2 regions of the Shewanella sp. WE21 genome follow, and region 1 is predicted to be linked to the other one. Evidence: predicted binding sites of a transcription regulator. Region 1 holds the regulator's gene; the other holds the start of a gene.

Region 1 (8,155 bases):
TCATCGGGCAAGTTAGCCGAAGCAATGGCAACCATCATCTCACTCACACCAGAAGTTCAAAGCACCTTTGCAACAGGCGAGCGTGATGAACTCACCACCCGTACCTTACCTATATTCACCCAACTTAAGCGCGATTTTGCGGTTCAGCAATTCCAATTTCATAGGCCACCAGCCACTTCTTTTCTACGCTTGCATCGTCCCGAAAAATTTGGCGATGATCTCACCAGCATACGCAAGACCATAGTGGAAACAAATAGCCAAAAGCGCCCTCTTTATGGCTTGGAATATGGAGTGGAAGGATTAGGTATTCGTGGTTTAGTTCCAATGACTTACAACGGGCAACACACAGGATCAGTTGAGTTTGGCATGTCCTTCGGTCAACCCTTTTTTGATAATTTTAAACAAGCCTATCAAGCAGAAATTGCCCTCATCTTGCCAGATGATTCTGGATATAAGTTATTTGGCGCTACATTCACGCCTGATACCCAAGCGACAGATGAACTCAATAACGTCATCCAAGGCCATGAAGTCATACGCACTATTTCCTTAAATAACAAAACCTATGCTCTGTATCGCAACGCCATAAAAGATTACTCAGGAAACGTGTTTGGCGTACTCGATATTGCGATGGATAGAACCCATTCAGAACAAGCGATAGCAGATATTCGCCTTAAGTTGATCCTTATCGGTTTAGTGGCTCTGGTCATTGGAACTGCCATTGCTTGGTTTATTGCCAAAGGAATTACTCGCCCTATCGCTGAAACCACCCAAGCCATGAATGATATCGCTGAAGGTGAAGGCGATTTAACCCGCAGAATCGCGGTAAAAGGTAAGGATGAAATTGCTGAATTATCGATGGCATTCAACCGCTTTGTAGAAAAAATCCACAACACAGTTTCCCACGTCGCCGACTCAACAAGCCTGCTCGCCACCTCTGCTGAAGAAATGTCGAGCATTACGCGGGAAACCCAGAAGATGGCGAGTCGTCAGCACCTCGAAACCGAGCAAGTTGCCACCGCAATGAATGAAATGGCCGCAACGGTTCAAGAAGTTGCCCATAACGCGACCGATGCGGCCGATGCCGCCAATCATGCCAATGACTCAACCGAACAAGGCAAATTGGTTGTACAAAAAGTGGTAACCACTATCGCCATATTGGCCGAGGAAATAGCCACAGCAGCGAGTGAAATCAATGAATTAGAGCGTAATACCGCTGAAATTGATTCTGTGCTTGTGGTTATCCGTAATATTGCCGACCAAACTAATTTACTCGCACTCAATGCGGCAATTGAAGCCGCAAGGGCGGGAGAACAAGGTCGAGGGTTTGCAGTCGTTGCCGATGAAGTACGCACTCTGGCGAGTCGCACTCAAGCATCTACGGCAGAAATTCAGCAGATGATCGAAGCGCTTCAGCATAAAGCTAAGTCTACAGTCAATGCGATGGAAACCAGCACCCGCACCACCCAAAGCTGTGTATCCCAAGTTCACCAAGCGGGTGAAGCACTCGAAGCCATTACCCATGCGGTTTCCACCATTAGCCAGATGAATATCCAGATCGCCAGCGCTGCAAATGAGCAATGTGCGGTTTCGGCTGAGATTAATAAAAATGTTAATAACATCAATGATATTGCGACCAATGCGACAGATAGTGCGGTACAAACCGCACGCGCTGGCGATGAACTTGCCCAACTCGCAGCCCGTTTAACAACTTTATTAGCTCAATTTAGAATTTAAACAAAACAAAACGCCGCATTCTCTGCGGCGTTTTTATTAGCTTATTTTATAAAGTTTTATTTAGGACGCACGCCTAAAGTGTGGCAAATCGCGTAGGTCAATTCGGCGCGATTTAAGGTGTAAAAATGGAAATCCTTCACGCCTTCGCGGGACAGCACTTTCACCATGTCGATGGCCACGTTTGCCCCCACCAATTGGCGTGTACCCGCATCGTTTTCTAGGCCGTCGAATTGCTTATGTAACCAATTCGGTAACGACACATTGGTCATACCCGCGAAACGTTTTAGCTGGGTAAAGTTAGTCACAGGTAAGATGCCCGGCACAATTTCAACGTCGATACCGGCGGCAACGCAGCGATCACGAAAACGCAGGTAAGATTCCACATCGAAGAAAAACTGGGTAATGGCACGGCTAGCGCCCGCATCAATCTTACGCTTAAGGTTGATCAAATCCGCCTGTGCATTGCTCGCATCGGGATGCACTTCTGGATAGGCCGCAACGGAAATATCAAAGTCAGCCACTGAGCGCAGCAAACGCACTAAATCCACCGCAAAACGGGTTGGCTTGGGGCTGCCTGCGGGCAAATCACCACGCAGTGCCACTATGTCACGAATGCCCGATTTCCAATAATGCTTAGCCAGTTCTAACAGCTCTTCATCGCTGGCATCCACTAAGGTTAAGTGCGGCGCGGCAACGAGGTCGGTTTCCTGTTGGATACGTTCAATCACGCCATGGGTGCGGTCGCGAACACCTGAGTTAGCACCGTAAGTCACAGACACAAACTTAGGATTCAGCGGCTCTAAACGACGGATAGAGTTCCACAGGATCTGTTCCATTTCGGGGGTCGATGGCGGGAAAAACTCAAAAGAAACATTAATATCGCCATTAAGCTCAGACAAGCTCTGGTTCAGCGATTGTGAATGTTGTGCGTGATGAAAAGCCATGTGTATTTCCTCAACCGCCCTTGGCGCTACTCTTTGCTAGTATGAATTAGTTCAAATGGACGTTTGGACGTCTATATGTCCATATACTAGAGAAACTGAGATGTAAGTCAAGCCCAAAAATACCCATAAACCGCATTTAATCTCGGTTAATTCGATAGATTTATTCTAGCCAATAAAAAAGGACTCGAAGGAGTCCTTTAAGAGGCTTGATACCGCGTTATTCCTGCAGCAGATCGCGACAGATCTGGGTCAGATCCGACTGCACCGCCGCCGCTGTCACTTCGCGTCCAGCGCCCGGTCCACGGATGATCAGCGGATTACCTTGGTAGAAGACACTGCGGATCACAAACACATTATCACCAGGGGTTAAGTTGGCGTAAGGGTGATGGGTATCAATCCACTGCAAACCCACCTCGGCCTTGAGCTCTGGGCCGCTGTTGTCTAAGGATGCCACATATCTGAGCACCTTATTTTGCTCCGCCGCCGCACCATACTGTTGCAGCAGATCGGCATCTAACTCGGCAATGCGGGTGAGAAATTGATCTAAGGGAATATCCGCCAAAGCGGCTGGCACGAGTGAACGCAGTTCAATATCTTCAAGCTCGATTTCAAGGCCAATTTCACGGGCCAAAATAAGCAGTTTACGCTGCATATCACGGCCGGAGAGATCGTCGCGGGGATCGGGTTCAGTAATACCTAAGCCTCTGGCTTCAATTACTAATTCTGAAAATGGCTTGCTGGTATCGTATTTTTCAAATAACCAACACAAGGTGCCAGAGAAAATCCCGCCTACCGCTTCAACACTATCACCGCTGTTACGCAGATCATTTAACGCGTGTTGGATAGGTAAACCTGCGCCACAGCTGGCGTTATAGCGCCAAAACAAACGACGGTTACCCAGTTGCTGCTTTAACTCTCGATAGAAAGGCAGTGGACCCGAGCCCGCAAGTTTATTCGCGCTCACCACATGGATGCCACGCTCGAACAATTCTGGATATTGCAGCGTCAAACTGGCGCTGGCACTGATATCTAAGGCCACCAGCTCATCGCAGTTAACTTGCTCTAATTGCTCGAATAAATGTTCATACTGCCAAGGCGTTGCTTCAGTATTAAACTCTGTTTGCCACGCGGCAAGATTAATGCCAGTGGATTTAATCAAGGCTTTACTCGAACTGACTAAACCGACTAACTCAACACTAGCTTCGAGTTCATGGTCTAGTGAGGGTGAAACCGACTTAAACAGATCGATCCAAGCCTCACCGATATTACCCACACCGAGCAGCAGGACGCCAATGCGTTTACGCGGGCCAGCGCAGCGACGGTGAACTTTTTGGGTTAACAGATTCACCTGTGACTGGGGCACTAACGTCACTAAACTTAAATCGCCACTGAACAAAGGTTTAGCATCACGGCTCAGTAAACGCGCGAAGCTGCGGCGATAATGTTCGGCGTCGGCACTTACTAATGCGACTAAACCAAAATCTGTGTTGATCTGCTGCTCGCTGATCCCTAATGCTTCTGCCTCGGCATCGAGTAATCTTTGAACTTGTTTTTGATTCTCAGCGGTATAGGCAAGTTCAACCCTTTGATGGGCAGAGGTCCAATGGGCCAATGGCGTTAAACCTGCGGCGATCAATAGATCTAATAAACGGGTTAACTCACCCGTGAGTTTAAAGCCGAACAGGACAACAGCATTAAGATTAGTCACCACAGGCGCGCTCGCCGACGAACTGTGGGGCGCGATTAAGGTAAAGTCGGTGTGGGACGCATAACTTGAACGCACCGCTAAGCTCACTTCGGTATTGAATAACGGCTGCAAAGTGCGCGAATGCAATACTGGCGAGCCCAAACGCGCTAGGCGATCGGCTTCGGCAAGTGACATACTTTTCAGTAACTTGGCATCGTTGATTTTATTAGGATCGGCGTTGAACACCCCTTCCACATCGGTCCAAATGGTCACGCGCTCGATATCGGCGAGACTAGCAATCAGGCTGGCACTAAAATCTGAACCATTACGGCCAAGTAATAGGGTATCGCCACGCTCGTTAGCACAGATAAAACCTGTGATCACTAAGCGTTCATTTGGATGCGCGGCTAATAGGGCTTGTACTTTAGCGCGGGATTCTTGTACCCGAATTTGTGGCACAGCGGCTTCATCGGCCACTAAAATTGAACAGGCATCCACATGGCTTGCTGCCACGCCAGATTCGCGCAGCAGCGCCGCCATTAAACGTGCCGACCAACGTTCGCCAAAGCTCACCACATGGTTGATTTGGTATTCGTTGCGCTCATCTAAAGACAACAAGCTGATGAGTTGCGCTTTATCAGTGGCCAAACGCTCACGCAGATCTCGGGCTTGTTCATTCGACAACAACTGCTCAATCAACCCCTGTTGGTAACTGATCAGCACTTGTAATTCTTCTTGCCATAGCTGACCCGCATCACGCAGCGCTAATAATTTATACAGGAAATTCGTGCTTTTACCCGCTGCAGAGACCACCACGAGATCATCACTATGACCGTGGGTTAACAGGATATGGGCGACTCGGCGATAACAATCGGCATCCGCTAAACTGGAGCCACCAAATTTATGTAAGTGACAACGTGCCATCTATTATTCCTCTACTGACAAGCCGCAACGGCGGCTAATCCTGCTTGAATATCTGCAACTAAATCGGCGGCATCTTCAATACCCACCGATAGACGCAATAGGGTGTCCTTAATACCAGCCTCGAAGCGCGCCTGCGGCTCCATGGCTCTGTGGGTCATAGTTGCGGGCACGGCCACTAAACTTTCGACGCCACCTAAACTTTCCGCCACGCTAAATAAGCTGAGTGCACCTAAAAAGGCCACCACTTCGGCCTCACCGCCTTTGAGCTCAAAACTCAGCATAGCGCCAAAGCCCTGTTGTTGCTTGGCCGCAATGGCGTGACCAGGGTGATCCGCAAGACCGGGGTAATAGACTTTGCTCACCACAGGGCTTTGGGTTAATACCTCAATAATACGCTGGGCATTGGCTTGATGCTCGCGAATACGCACCGCTAAGGTACGCAGGCCGCGCAGGGTCAGATAACTGTCGAAGGCTGACCCCGTTAAGCCTAGAGTGTTCGACCACCAATGTAAGCTTTCGCCGATTTGCGCGTCTTTGGCGACCACAGCGCCGCCGACCACATCGCTGTGACCATTGATATATTTAGTGGTGGAGTGGATAACGATATCCGCGCCTAACAATAGGGGTTGTTGCAATATTGGCGATAAAAAAGTGTTATCGACCACCACCAGCGCGCTGACCTCATGGCTCGCCTTAGCAATGGCTTCGATATCTACCACACGCAATAACGGGTTCGATGGGGTTTCGAGCCACACCATCTTAGGATTCTGCGCAATGGCGGCGGCTAACGCTTGGCTGTCGGTTTGGTCGACCACAATGAGCTTAAACTGGCCTTTCTTCGCCAAGTTGGTAAATAAACGGTAGGAACCACCATAGCAATCATGGGGCACAACTAATAGGTCATCGGGGCCGAGCAAAGTAGTCACTAAGGTGATGGCCGCCATGCCAGTGCACGTCACTATGCCAGTGGCGCCCTTTTCTAATTGCGCTAATGCTTCGCCTAAAATGCAGCGCGTTGGGTTGCCTGAACGACTGTAATCGAATTCGCGGGGATTTTTATGACCATCGAAGGCGTAATTAGTCGACAAATAAATCGGTGGCACAACTGCGCCATATTGAGTATCGCTTTCGATACCCTGACGCACTGCCAGTGTGGCTAATTGACGCTCTGCCATGGGTGGACTCCTAAATTCGATAGACTGATAGAGATGTCTGGACGTCTAAATGTACCTAAGCCCAACGCCATCGTCAATAGGCGTGAAGACGTTTAGACGTCTGAACATAAAGAAATCTGTTTGCAATCACAAAGAAATAGTAGCAATAATTTGACTGTTCTTTGTAAGGGTTTAAAATCTGCCCCGAATTTAGCGTTATAACAGGTGAGTCAATGACTGAATGGAATGGGGAATACATCAGCCCCTATGCTGAACATGGCAAGAAGAATGAACAAGTAAAAAAAATTACTGTGTCTATTCCGCTCAAAGTGCTTAAGGTCCTCACGGACGAACGTACTCGTCGTCAGGTCAATAATTTGCGTCACGCCACCAACAGCGAGCTGTTGTGTGAGGCATTTTTGCACGCCTACACTGGCCAGCCATTGCCCAACGATGAAGATCTGTCAAAAGATAATCCAGACAGCATTCCCGCTGAAGCCAAGTTGTTGATGGATCAAATGGGAATAGAGTGGGAAGACATGGAATAGCGACTCGTCGCTTTCAAAGTCATATCACAGTGCTCATCAATAGGGATCGTTAACGATCCCTTTTTGTTTATACCCAAGCGACTTCAAACTTTAAATTTCACCATCTTGAGTTGGTTTGGGATATAGGAAATCCTATGTTTTCTATGATAGATCCACAGACACTCGCCTTAGCCTCGCTGGTCGTGTTTCTGGGCGCATTAACCCAAAGTCTTATTGGGTTTGGGCTTGCGGTTGTCGCCAGTCCTTTGCTGTATATCGTCGATCCACAACTTGTACCTGCGCCTGTTATTGCTATGGGTTTCTCCATCGCCCTGCTGACCTTAGTGCGTGAACGCGGTCACTTAGAATTCAATGGCTTGCAATATGCGCTCCTAGGTCGCGTGCCCGGCGGTTTTATCGGCGCGAGTTTATTGCTGTTTGCGCCTCAACCCATACTGGGTTTATCCATCGCCGCCATTGTGACTGTCGCAGTGATCCTCAGCCTGTATAAATTCAGCCTGCCAGTGAATAAGAAAACCCTCTTCGGTGCGGGCGTGGTTTCAGGGATCTTCGGCAATATCGCCGCAATTGGTGGCCCGCCGATGGCGATTTTGTTAGCAGGCAAAGATGCCTCGCAGTTTCGCGCAGCCCTGTCGGCCTTCTTCATTTTTAGCTCCATGATTGCATTGGTCATTTTAGCGATCACTGGCTTATTAGAATTAAAACATCTTTGGCTGTCGTTGATGCTGCTCCCCTCAGTGATTTTAGGTTACTTAGTCGCAGGACGATTAGTGGGCCATGTCGATAAAGAGAAGACAAAGATGGCGACGTTAGTCCTGTGCAGTATCAGCGCCTTAGTGCTAACAGTGAAGTCGGTTATCGAGTTATTACCCCAATAAGCGTCCTGCTTGTACTGGCAAACCTTCTCAAGATTCAAACAATAAAAAAGCACTGACATTGCCAGTGCTTTTTCTTTATCTATCAATATGTAAAGCCAGCTTACACTCAGCTTAAATAGCTTTGCCCTGCGTACACAATAAAGTGTCTTAAAGCGAGTACGCCCGTTAAGCTCGCGCAGGCAACCATGATCATCGCGCCCTTAGTGTGGCGAGTCGCGGCGGGTAGCAGCATAAACAGCAATGGAATACCAAAACCTATACCGACAACGCCTATCCAGAACACGCT
Region 2 (8,155 bases), 1.8 Mb from region 1:
AATTCAGCCAAATAGGTACAGATTTTGGGGCGTTCTGATGTAAATAAGCCAGCTGCGCTTTTACCTGTTCAGGGAGTTCACAGGCAAAGGCTTCGATGAGCACAGCTCCTGCGACAAACGCTACAGGCAAAGGCTCTTTCCAATGAATAATATTCACACCATTGAAGGTTTGAGTGGCTTTTAGTGGTTCGAGTGTCGGTAAAATATGGGAGAAGCTTGCGAGGTCGTCGACCCACAGATTAACAGGGATCTGATACTCATTGGCTATTTGTTTTGCTAAACGCCAAGTGACGCCAATATCGCCGTAGTTATCAACGACGGTGCAAAAAATATCCCAGTGATTAGAGCGGGCTGTGTTGGTCATGAGTGTGGTATGTCGTTATTCTTAGTTACAAAAAGTAGATAGTTGCAACAAGTCCGAAATATATGCATAAAAAAAGCGGCGTTAAGCCGCTTTAATCAAATGGTTAACAGAATTAATCTTCTAATTCAGCTAAACACATTTCTTCGTAAATTTGCTTAACCCAAGCATCAACACGTTCTTCAGTCAGCTCTGGCTGGCGATCTTCATCGATACCTAAACCAATAAAGTGGTCGTCATCGACTTGACCTTTAGAGGCTTCAAAATTGTAGCTTGCAGTTGGCCAATGGCCGATGATGATACCACCACGGGCCTGAACAATATCGCCAACCATGCCCATGGCATCAAGGAAGTACTCAGCGTAGTCTTCTTGATCACCACAACCAAAAATAGCGACAAGTTTGTCAGTAAAATCAATTTGCTCTAATTCAGGGAAGAAATCATCCCAGTCACATTGCGCTTCACCGTAATACCAGGTCGGGATGCCGAACAGCAGCAAGTCATACTCTGCAATCTGTTCTTTGGTACTTTTGGCGATATCTTTCACCTCAACCATTTTTTTACCCAGTTTTTTCTGGATCATCTTGGCTACAGCTTCGGTGTTACCTGTGTCGCTACCGAAAAAAAGACCTACAGTTGCCATTGTCTATCCTTTAATGTCTAGTTCACTTATTAGGTTAATCTTGCTGGTACTCGTTCAGCACTCAACTTGTTGCTGAAGAATTAATTCGATTAACTGGCTACGGCTGATGTTACTGGCCAATGCCTGCTCATTCAAGGCGTCATACAAATCTTGTGACACCTTTAACTCTATTCGCTTTAATCCGTTGGCTTTATCGCGCTGGATTTGATTGCGTTTGTTGACCTTAAGCTGTTGGCTACGGGACAAAGGATTACTTCTTGGGCGGCCCCGGCGCTTTTCATTGGCAAAAAGGTCAATGGTGGTTCTGTCAGTTGCTTCTTTTGCCATGTTCTTATTGTTAACCGATCCCTGAGCCTTCCCAAGTGATCTGGATAATACCTTTTACAATAAACCCGGCGCAGCCGAGAAATAACACTAACCAAACAATAAATCGACCAAATTTTGGCACGTTACCTTGTTTAAGCACATCGTGGATGGCCATGCCGATAAAGAAAAATATCGAGGCAAAAAACAGGTTCAGGCCGATGGTTTCAATTTGTTCCATGTACTGAGATAACATACTTTCTTAGTCCTTGAGAGTGTTCTAAGGCCAAAAGAGGCGCGAATATATCACAACAAGATGGCGGCTGCCATATGCTTTCGGTCGAGTTTGCTGCTGATTTACATTGAATGTTTGTCAATAAATTCAGACACGATCCGGTTAAAAATGGCGGGTTTTTGCGCATGCAACCAATGACCACATCCTTCAAGTGTTTTTGCCTGTGCCGCGGGGAATTGCGCCATGATAGCGCTTCTGTGCTCGCTAGTGACATAATTTGAGTCGCCGCCGCGAATAAACAGACTTGGTCCAGCATAGCTTTGTACTGGATTTAGTGTCTGATTTTGCCAGCCAATAATATTGGGATAACAAGCTTTTAGGCCACTTAAGTTCAGCTTCCAACGAAAGCCTGTGTCGGTACGTTGCAGGTTTTTAAGTAAAAACTGCGCCGTGGCTTCGTCGATACCTTTGTCAATCAAGTGGTTTAGGGCAAAGCGTCTGTCGGTATGGCCTTCTAAGGGCAGGCTTTCTAATGCGGCAAACACTGTGTCGTGTCTTGGCTCATAGGCGACGGGGGCAATATCTGCTGCCACCATGCTGATAATGCGCTCTGGATGAGCTAACGCCGTCGCCATGGCGATTTTACCGCCCATAGAGTGACCCACAATATGGGCGCGTTCAATAGCCAGTTCGTCGAGCAAGCTGATCATTGCAGTGGCGAGGCGAGGGTAGTCCATTTGATCCCAATGTTCACTTAAACCATGATTGGGCACATCGACACGAATAATTTGATACTGATTTTCTAATACTTGCCCTAGACCTTTGAGGTTATCTAGATTACCGAACAAGCCGTGGATCAAGAGCACTGCGGGTCCTTGGCCTGTGGAAACAAAGTTCATGGTGATTCCTGTTGGAGATTTTTAGCTTAGCGTGACGCGAATTGTGCCCTTAATGCCGTTGGCTTGACAAGTCAGTTGCCATTTCTATAGTGGGAGCGGCCAGTAACTTGTGTGCTTTTTCGGCAATTGTCGATTAACTGCTAGTTTGCTGTGCTATTTCCCGCACTTTTAGAATAATGGCGCTTTATCAGATTGATAGAGATAGATACACTGGTAACAGATCGCAATGATCTGCCCCGATCGCTGTGGTACACTTTTTTCGGTTAAGCCTGTCGAATAACAAAGGATAATTAAGGTTATGAAATATATCGAAGTAGATGAAGAGCTCTATCGTCATATTGCCAGCAAAACAGAACGTATTGGTGAGAGCGCCTCTGACATTCTTCGTCGATTACTCGGCCTGTCCGTCGATGCGGTCGAACAACCTCAGCCTTTGGCGATTAGCCAACCGAGCCTTGAAGCTGAACCTATTCAGCCCGTCGCGGCGCAAACAGTGCCAGCAGTGAATGATTTTAGTCGCTTAGTCGATGAACATCAGTTATCGCAGCAAAAAGGCGCAGTAGGTCGTTTTCTGTTTTTGCTCGAAAGTTTGTATCAATTAGCCCCAGAGCAATTCTCACAAATTTTGCAGATCCAAGGGCGCGATCGTTTGTATTTTGCTCGCTCTAAGGAGCAACTGCTCGAAGCGAGTGCTTCGGCTAACCCAAAAGAAATTGGTACAAGTGGTTTCTGGGTAACGAGTAACAACAATACCGCCAAGAAACGCACTATTTTATCGGAAGTTTTAGTGCAATTTGGTTGTGATGCGACAGTAGCAGCGGGTATCGCCGAGCGCGTTTAATCCGCGGATGAGCCAAGTTAGTACGACATTTTTCTACTTTTTCTAATTGTAATTGAGTGCAGGAGAGCCATAGGTGGCAATACATCAAAGGGCAGGACAAATCGCTAATCAGACGGATCTGGTCAATATTCCAAAACTGATGAGCCATTATTACAGCATCACGCCAAATATGGATGACGTACAACAACGCGTCACCTTTGGCACTTCTGGGCACAGAGGCTGCGCCTTCAATGGCAGTTTTAACCAACAACACATTTGGGCGATTACCCAAGCTGTGGTGGACTACCGTCAATCGGCAAATATCGATGGGCCGCTGATCCTTGGGATTGACACCCATGCGTTATCCTATGCGGCCTATTTGTCGGCCATTGAAGTGCTGGCGGCAAATAAAGTCACAGTGAAAATCCAACAGAACGACGGATTTACGCCAACGCCAGTGGTTTCCCATGGGGTGATTTGCGCCAATCGCGAAGCCAATATTACGGGTGCGGCATTGTCCGATGGTTTGATCATTACGCCTTCCCACAATCCGCCTCAAGATGGTGGGATTAAATACAATCCACCCCATGGCGGACCGGCCGAAGGTAATATCACCGCTTGGATTGAATCGCGGGCCAATGATTACTTGCGCCAAGCGTTAGCTGGCGTGCAAAAATTAGCGTATGCCGAAGCGCTGGCATCAGGCTATGTCAACGCCATTGATTTGATCACGCCTTATGTGGCTGATTTAGACAATGTCATCGACATGCAGGCGATTGCCAACGCTAAGCTGCGTATCGGCGTTGACCCGCTCGGTGGTTCAGGGATTTTCTATTGGGCACCGATTGCCGCGCGTTATGGGCTCGATATCACGTTAGTTAATGATAAGGTTGATCCAAGCTTTAGCTTTATGCCGCTGGATAAAGACGGCAAAATCCGCATGGATTGCTCATCTCCCTACGCGATGGCCGGGTTACTCGCCCATAAAGAATCCTTTGATTTATGCCTTGGTAATGATCCCGATTATGACCGTCACGGCATCGTTTGCCCTGGTACGGGTTTGATGGATCCGAATCATTATCTTGCGGTCGCTATTGATTATTTACTGACACACAGACCAGATTGGAGCGATACCTTAGCCATAGGTAAAACCTTAGTATCGAGTGCGCTTATCGATAAAATCTGTGCTTTCCACGGCAAAAAGTTACTCGAAGTGCCTGTGGGCTTTAAGTGGTTTGTCGACGGTTTAGCCGAAGCCACAATCGCCTTTGGCGGTGAAGAGAGTGCTGGCGCGGCATTTTTACGCCGTGATGGCAGCACATGGTGCACAGATAAAGACGGCTTCATTTTAGGATTACTTGCCGCAGAAATTCTTGCGGTGACAGGTAAAACCCCAGGTCAGCGTCACCAAGAGTTAGTAAAACAATTTGGCCAAAGTTTCTATAAGCGTATCGATAGCCCAATCAGTCTTGAAAACAAGGCCAAATTTGCGTTATTGAATGCTGAAACCTTAAATGCCACTGTGCTTGCAGGTGAGTCAATCGAAAACGTGTTAACCCATGCGCCGGGCAATAATGCGGCCATTGGTGGCATCAAAGTGACTACGGCGAATGGTTGGTTTGCGGCGCGTCCATCGGGCACGGAAGCGTTATTTAAGATCTACGGCGAGAGTTTTATCAGTGAGCAGCATTTGGCTGAGATCATCAAAGATGCGCAGGCATTAATTGATAAGGCGCTAAAAGCTTAATGCAGTAGTAGGTTTAGCTAACGTCTCAAAATAAAAAACGCACTCAGATTTGAGTGCGTTTTTGTTTGTGTCTAATTCAGCTGTGAGTAGTTGATCTAATACTGATTTGACCGTATTTAGTACTCGATATGGCAACTCGGTAAGTTATTCTTATCGATGTAATTTTGATGATATTCCTCAGCCACATGGAACTGTTGAAGTGGCACTATTTCAGTGACGATATGGCGTAATCCCCAACGGCCCGAGCGGGCAAAAGCTAACTTTGAGGCTTCTGCGGCCGCTTTTTGCTCACGGTCGTGGAAGAAAATGGTACTGCGATATTGAGTGCCAATATCTCCGCCTTGCATGTTCAGACTCGTTGGATTGTGGTTTTTCCAAAATACATCGAGCAAGTCTTCATAACTGACAAGGGCGGGATCGAATTCCACTTGCACCACTTCGGCATGGCCCGTTTTGCCTTTTTTGACTTCTTCATAGCTCGTCGCCGCATTATTGCCGCCCATATAGCCGCAGGTGGCATTGGATACGCCGTTCACTTGTCTAAAAAAATACTCTACGCCCCAGAAACAGCCGGCACCAAAGGTTGCTAACGCCATAATTAAATCCAATAGAAGTCTAGATGGCTAAGGATTGTGATAAAACTTGAGTGCAAAAGCAAGCCTCAAGCTGGAATATTTATCATGGGAAATTCTTAGGGAATGTCCTAAGAATTTAACAATCTGCTTAGTTGAATGTCATTCCGCTTAAAACTGGGTCCTACGGCAATAAATGTCTGAGAACAGCACTAAAAACATGTGTTAGTATTGAAGCCGTTTTTTAGGTGCGAGTGAGACTAACCGCGGTGAGATAAATGCTTAAGTGGTTATTACTGCCTGTACTTATGCTATTGCGCCAATACTGTTACACATCATTATAAGGAGAATTCTGTGTTACAAGCTCTGTTAGATTCAAAGGATTTTTTAGCGCTCACCTTAGCCCATCCTGAACAGTTCGATGGCGAATTTTCATTTAACTTAGGCGATCATACTCAAGTGGAAGTGTGGGATACCGGTGTTATTGTTTTCGAACCAGTAAAGAATGAAGGAAAAGATATTGTGCTTTCCTGCGGTGTTCACGGTAACGAGACCGCGCCCATTGAACTCTGCAATAGCTTAATTAAACAACTTCTACAGCAAAAGATCATCGCAAAGCAGCGCACTTTATTTCTCATTGGTAACCCATTAGCGATTAATAACGGCACGCGGATTATTGACGAAAACATGAATCGTCTCTTTAGTGGTGAGCATTCCAATCCACCAGGGTTAGTGAACCCTGAGCGAGTACGCGCGAAAAAACTCGAAGCCTATGTCGATCGTTTTTATACTGCGGTTGCCGATGGACGTCAGCGCATCCATTATGATCTGCACACGGCGATGCGCGCTTCGAAGCATGAAAAGTTCGCTATCTATCCCTATCGTCCTGGGCGCGCCTTTAGCGGCGAGCAAATTATGTTTTTAGCCGCAAGCGGCGTCGATACAGTACTTTTCCACCATGAACCGACCACGACCTTCAGCTATTTTTCCTCTGAACGCTACGGTGCCGATGCCTTTACCATTGAGCTTGGCAAAGTGTATCCCATGGGGCAGAACGACATGACGCGTTTTATCGTCACCCATGAAATGTTCATGCGCTTGATCACCGCTAAGCCGTTGGAGCTGGATGCATTTGATGCCGATAAGGTTAACTTGTACCAAGTGTGCCGCGTCATCAATAAACATTTCGATGATTTTGAATTTACCTTCGCAACTGATGTCGAAAACTTCAGATCTTTCCCGAAGGGCTTTGTTTTAGCGCGGGAAGGTGGGCAAGAAATTAAAGTGGAACATGAGTTTGAGTCTGTCGTGTTCCCTAATACCAAAGTGCCTATTGGCAATCGCACTGTGATTTGCCTGATCCCTGCGGTGAATGCGGACGTGCGTTAGGCTTGTAAAGCAATATATACATGCGTGGCAGGGATAACTTGTGGTTTGAGCTATGCCAATGGTTGATAGGTAGTTTACGTTAACGTAATGTTCGTCGGGCATATTCGTATAAACAGACGCATCAAACGCTTTGATGCGTAATGAGATAACAAGAGCACAATATGAGCAAAGCAACACTCAACACTGATACAGTGCACCGTGTCGGCTTCTTGGATAAGGCATCGCTACACATTCCTATCCTTCGAATTCTACAAGCCGACGGCACCACTTATGAAACCGCGGTTTTGCCTGTGATAGATGAAACCTTAGCCACTAAAATTTACGATACCTGTGTATTCACTCGGGTACTTGATGAACGTATGCTTGGCGCCCAGCGTCAAGGACGCATCAGCTTCTACATGACCTGTACGGGTGAAGAAGCGGCGATTGTCGGCAGTGTGGCCGCACTCGATCAAGAAGATGTGATCCTCGCACAATATCGTGAGCATGCGGCGCTGCGTTATCGCGGCTTTACCACTGAACAGTTTATGAATCAGATGTTCAGTAACGAGAAAGATCTTGGTAAAGGTCGCCAAATGCCAATCCATTACGGCAGTGCGGCATTGCATTATCAAACGATTTCGTCACCGTTAGCCACGCAAATCCCGCAGGCGACTGGTGTGGGCTACAGCTTAAAAATGCAAGGTAAGCGCAAAGTCGCGGTTTGTTATTTTGGCGAAGGCGCTGCATCGGAAGGGGATTTTCATGCTGGCCTAAACATGGCCGCGGTACTGAAATGCCCAGTGATTTTCTTCTGTCGTAACAATGGCTACGCGATTTCTACCCCCACTGAAGAGCAGTTTGCTGGAAACGGTATTGCCAGCCGCGGTGTGGGTTATGGCATGCACACCATTCGTGTAGACGGCAATGACATGTTGGCCGTGTTAGCCGCAACTCAGCAAGCCCGCGCCTATGCGATTGAGCATAATTCGCCTGTGCTGATTGAAGCCATGACTTACCGTCTCGGCGCACACTCTTCTTCAGACGATCCCTCTGGTTATCGCTCGAAAGATGAAGAAGCCAAGTGGCAGCAACACGATCCGGTTAAACGCTTCAAATTATGGCTTATCAACAAAGGTTGGTTGGCTGAAGCGGATGATGTAAAACTGCATGAGAAATATCGTGAAGAAGTATTGGCTGCGGTAAA

Evidence for each region. Region 1 encodes MetJ, which represses methionine synthesis genes. Its sites were predicted from a motif close to TAGACGTCTAGACGTCTA; they were not measured.
Region 2: the regulator MetJ is predicted to act here: its motif matches at 5,617-5,634, upstream of msrA (peptide-methionine (S)-S-oxide reductase MsrA).

Annotation. Positions count from the first base shown of each region.
Region 1 is NZ_CP023019.1:2,555,635-2,563,789, reverse strand. It holds gene CKQ84_RS11150 (methyl-accepting chemotaxis protein) at 1-1,734, shown strand, start outside; gene metF (methylenetetrahydrofolate reductase) at 1,791-2,678, opposite strand; gene CKQ84_RS11140 (bifunctional aspartate kinase/homoserine dehydrogenase II) at 2,896-5,289, opposite strand; gene metB (cystathionine gamma-synthase) at 5,301-6,464, opposite strand; gene metJ (met regulon transcriptional regulator MetJ) at 6,677-6,991, shown strand; gene CKQ84_RS11125 (sulfite exporter TauE/SafE family protein) at 7,126-7,869, shown strand; gene nrfD (NrfD/PsrC family molybdoenzyme membrane anchor subunit) at 7,976-8,155, opposite strand, start outside.
Region 2 is NZ_CP023019.1:4,398,651-4,406,805, forward strand. It holds gene earP (elongation factor P maturation arginine rhamnosyltransferase EarP) at 1-364, opposite strand, end outside; gene fldA (flavodoxin FldA) at 477-1,004, opposite strand; gene ybfE (LexA regulated protein) at 1,059-1,331, opposite strand; gene CKQ84_RS19640 (DUF2788 domain-containing protein) at 1,342-1,563, opposite strand; gene CKQ84_RS19645 (alpha/beta fold hydrolase) at 1,665-2,441, opposite strand; gene seqA (replication initiation negative regulator SeqA) at 2,740-3,282, shown strand; gene pgm (phosphoglucomutase (alpha-D-glucose-1,6-bisphosphate-dependent)) at 3,356-5,008, shown strand; gene msrA (peptide-methionine (S)-S-oxide reductase MsrA) at 5,125-5,604, opposite strand; gene astE (succinylglutamate desuccinylase) at 5,935-6,969, shown strand; gene CKQ84_RS19670 (thiamine pyrophosphate-dependent dehydrogenase E1 component subunit alpha) at 7,131-8,155, shown strand, end outside.